Regions from separate parts of the Clostridium sp. C1 genome, predicted to be linked through region 1. Evidence: predicted binding sites of a transcription regulator. Region 1 holds the regulator's gene; the other holds the start of a gene.
What was found. Region 1 encodes HrcA, which represses chaperone genes, less so after heat shock. Its sites were predicted from a motif close to TGTTAGCACTCNNNNNNNNNGAGTGCTAACA; they were not measured.
Positions count from the first base shown of each region.

Region 2: KEC48_RS13660 (Hsp20/alpha crystallin family protein) is a predicted target of HrcA. The motif match lies at 859-889, and genes of this name have one in related genera.

Region 1 is NZ_CP073631.1:1,009,780-1,011,991, forward strand. It holds gene grpE (nucleotide exchange factor GrpE) at 1-336, opposite strand, end outside; gene hrcA (heat-inducible transcriptional repressor HrcA) at 347-1,378, opposite strand; gene hemW (radical SAM family heme chaperone HemW) at 1,483-2,212, opposite strand, start outside.
Region 2 is NZ_CP073631.1:2,548,899-2,551,110, forward strand. It holds gene KEC48_RS13650 (hypothetical protein) at 38-316, shown strand; gene KEC48_RS13655 (HIT family protein) at 369-800, shown strand; gene KEC48_RS13660 (Hsp20/alpha crystallin family protein) at 1,012-1,455, shown strand; gene KEC48_RS13665 (CDP-alcohol phosphatidyltransferase family protein) at 1,594-2,212, shown strand, end outside.

The sequences.
Region 1 (2,212 bases):
TTGATATCCTTTTAAAAATGTCTGAACTTCTTCACTAGGATTTTGAACATTTAAAGAACGCTCAAAATTATCAACAACTGGAAGCAATTCTTCGATAAATGACTGCATCATAAATTTTAAAGAATTTTGATGTTCCTTTTCTAAACGTCTTTTCAAATTTTCCATATCCGCAAAAACTTTATAATAATCCGTTTTCCAAGTATTCACTTCTTCTTCCAGCTTTTTCATCTGATTTTCTAAGCTTTCTTCTTTTTGTTCTTCCTTTTCTTGAGTTTCCTCTACAACTTCCTGTTCTTCTTTAACTTCTTCCTGTGTAGTTTCCTTTTCTTTTGCCATTATTTCACCTCTATTCATCATCTTCTTGATTACTTAGAACTTCTTCCAAGCTCTTTGAAATATACTCAACTAAAGAAACGACTTTTTCATAAGGCATACGTGTAGGCCCAATGACTGAAATAGATCCTTTAGACTCATTCCCTGTTTTAAATGAAGCTGATATAACTGATACATCATTTAAATCCTGAATTGGTGAATCACTTCCAATTCTCACTGTGACACCATCTTCCAATGCGATTGGTTCCAGACTTTTCCATGATTGAGAATTTTCAAAAGCACTGACTAAACGACGTAATTTATTCACATCATTATATTCAGGCTGATACAATAAATTTTCTTTACCAGAGAAATAAACATTATTGTTTGCAAATTTCATAAACGCCTCTAAAAAAGCATTAAACAAAACTTCATGTTCTTTAATTCTTGCACTCAATATAGGTTTGACATCTCTTTCTAATCGAAAAGCCACTTGATTAATAGGTGTTCCATCTAATAACTCATTCATGACATTCACACAACTTGTTAAATCTTCCATATAGGCATTATTTTTAATATTGAAATTACGATTTTCAACATGTCCTTTATCTGTCACAATAATTGCTGTGACAGTATGTTCTGATAATGGAACAAGTGTAATATTCTGCAAATGTTCATAAATGGCATTAGGACCCAAAGCCACTGTTGTTAAATGGGTAAGCTGACTTAAAATTTGACAGCTTTCTTTAATAATCTCATTTAACGAACGATGACGATTTCCTAAAAGTGTGGACACTTGATTCTTGACTTCATCATCTACACTAGGCTGCATCAATGTATCGACATAAAAACGATATCCTTTGGTTGAAGGAACACGCCCCGAAGATGTATGTGTCTTTTCAAGATAACCATGTTCTTCAAGAAATGACATTTCATTTCTAATTGTCGCACTTGAATAAGGAAGCTGATACTTCGTCATCAAGGTTTTTGATCCTACTGGTTCAGCCGTTTCTACGAACTCCTCAACTATACATTTTAGAATCAGTAACTGTCTAGCTGTCAGCATATCTCAACCTCCTTTAGCACTCCTTTTACCTCTGTGCTAATTACATTATACTCATCTTTTTAGCACTGTCAACACTTTTGTGCTAATAAATAAAGAAAAACAGACTAAGTCTGTTCATCTTCCAAAAAATCTACTAATATACTATTTAAATAATTGATCCCTAATGATGTTGTTTTTAAATACCCATTATCTATTTCTAATAAATTCATCTTTTGATATTTTTCAATTACATGATGATATCGCTTTTGAAAATCAATTCCATATAATTGATTGATGTGTGAAATAGATATACCTTCATTCAAACGCAGTCCCATCATTATTTTTTCAAATAACTGATCACTCTTTGTTAAAGTGATATCATTTTCCAAATAATGATGTTCTAAATAACGAGTCAATGATTTGGTATTTTCATATCTGTGTCCATTTTTTAAAGAATGTGCCGAAACCCCAATCCCATCATAATCTTCATAATGCCAATACACAAGATTATGTAATGAAGGTTTATATGCATAAAAATTACTCACTTCATATTGATGATAGCCATGCTGTTGTAATCTTTCTCTAATCAATGCATATATCTTGGCATCTTCTTCATCATCTAATGGCTGATAATGTTCATTTTTTAAAATCGTATGATCTTCCAAAATCAATGAATAATAAGACACATGTCCAACCTTTAACTTTACCAGTTCATCAATATCTTCACAAACATCTTGAATCGTCTGTTCTGGCAAACCATACATTAAATCAATATTGATATCCTGAACACCTTTATTTTGTGCCTCTAAAATAAAAGATTTCACCTGTTCACAAGTATGAACACGTCCAATCTTT
Region 2 (2,212 bases), 1.5 Mb from region 1:
AAAGTTGTCGAATTGGAAGTTGGAAGGAGTGTTGCATATGGATTTCCCTTTTTATGATGCACCTAATACAGCCACGATAATCTGTTGCCGTATTATAGATGATGGCAAACCTATTTTATATGTATCTCATGATGAAGATGATGGAATGTGGCAATTTTTGTGTGGTTCAACACATGATACAGATGAAGCAAGACTGGTATCTCTAAAAGAAGCGTTCGATTTAGACAATTCTGTTGGTGTTCTTAAAGATATGCCATGTGGTTACTATGCGGAAAGAAAAACGCAAGATGATAATTGGCTTGTGAAGAAACGATAAATCCTAATTTGGTGGGATGATTAAAATGTGTTTAATTTGTGACAGAATTAAAATGATAAAGGATGATACAAATCCATATTTTGTAAAAGAACTTGAAACTGGTTATGTGGTTATTGGAGATCATCAGCATTTTAAGGGATATACTTTATTTCTATATAAAGATCATAAAACAGAATTATTTCATTTGGAACCAACGCAAAAAATGAAGTTTTTAGAAGAAATGTCTATTGTAGCTGAAGCAGTTTCTAAAGCTTTTAATGCAGAAAAAATGAACTATGAATTATTAGGAAATGGAGATACACATCTTCACTGGCATTTATTTCCAAGAGTCAATGGTGATTTAGGAAAATATGGTAATAATGGTAAGGGACCTGTCTGGTGGTATCCAATGCAAAAAATGTATGATGATTCTAACTGTCCTACAAATGAAGAATTAAGGATAATGAAATCAAGATTATTAATGGAATTAGATAAACTCTTGTAAATACAGATTTTTAATAAATTCATATGATTATATGTTGACATAATGTGTGAAAAAATGTTTTTAGCACTCAATGCTTGACTCTGCTAAAATAGAGGGCTATAATATAAATAGAAATAAGGAAAGAGAATAAAAAAGGCAATCCTTACTTCTCATATCAAACATTGTTCATTCTCTAACAATGCTTAGAATTGTTATTCAAGAGGTGATATTTATGTTAATGCCTAGTATTTTTGGAGAAAGTTTATTTGATGACTGGTTTGATGATTTAGATAAGGAATTCTTTGGAAAGAAGAATCCATTATATGGAAAACATTCAAGAAATATGATGAAAACAGATGTAAGAGAAACAGAAGGAACATATGAATTGGATGTAGATCTTCCGGGCTTTAAGAAAGAGGATGTGGAATTGACATTTGAACAAGGATATTTGACAATCTCAGCTAAGAAGAACTTGAATAAAGATGAAAAGAATAAAGATGGACAATATATCCGACAGGAAAGATATGCAGGAAGCATGAGTCGAAGCTTCTATGTAGGAGAAAGTGTTCCACAGAGTGATATTAAAGCAAAATTTGAAGATGGTGTTTTAAGAATTTCAATTCCAAAACAGGATATGAAAGCTATTGAAAACAACAACACAATCATGATTGATTAATGTCATAAGAGTTCGAAAAATCGGACTCTTTTTTTGTAGACAATTCACGAAATTTCTTCTATTATAGAAAAGTCCTATAAAAACATGGAGAAGTATGCTATAATACAACCGTTAAAATAAAAAGTGTGGGAGAAAGATATGATTGGTTTTTATAATTATACTGTCATATTAACTTATTTAAGTTTAATCAGTGCTTTATTTGGAACGCATTTAGCATTTAAAGGAAATTTTGATGGAGCACTTATTTGCTTATTATTAAGTGGTGCATTTGATTCCTTTGATGGAATGGTGGCACGTACAAAGAAAGACAGAACAGAAGAAGAAAGAAAATTTGGAATACAAATTGATTCATTAGCTGATATGTTTAGTTTTGGTATATTTCCAGCTATTATTGGTTATACCATGATGGATTCTATTGTGTGTGGTGTAACTTGGCTATGGTTTTTTATCTTTGCGTTTTATGCACTTTGTGCAATTAGCAGATTAGGGTATTTTAATGTGGTTGAAGAAATGCGACAAAAAGAAACCACAGAAAAAAGAAAATACTATCAAGGTTTACCTGTCACAAGTGCAGCATTAATCTTTCCAGCTGTCTATTTATTAAGACATTTTTTGACAGTGGAAATGACATATAGTATATATGCATGGGTTATGTTTATCACAGCATGGGCATTTGTTATTAATTTTAAAGTGAGAAAACCTGGTTTAAAAGGAATTTTGGTCATGTTAGTTGTTGGTATATTGATTTGTGCAGGAT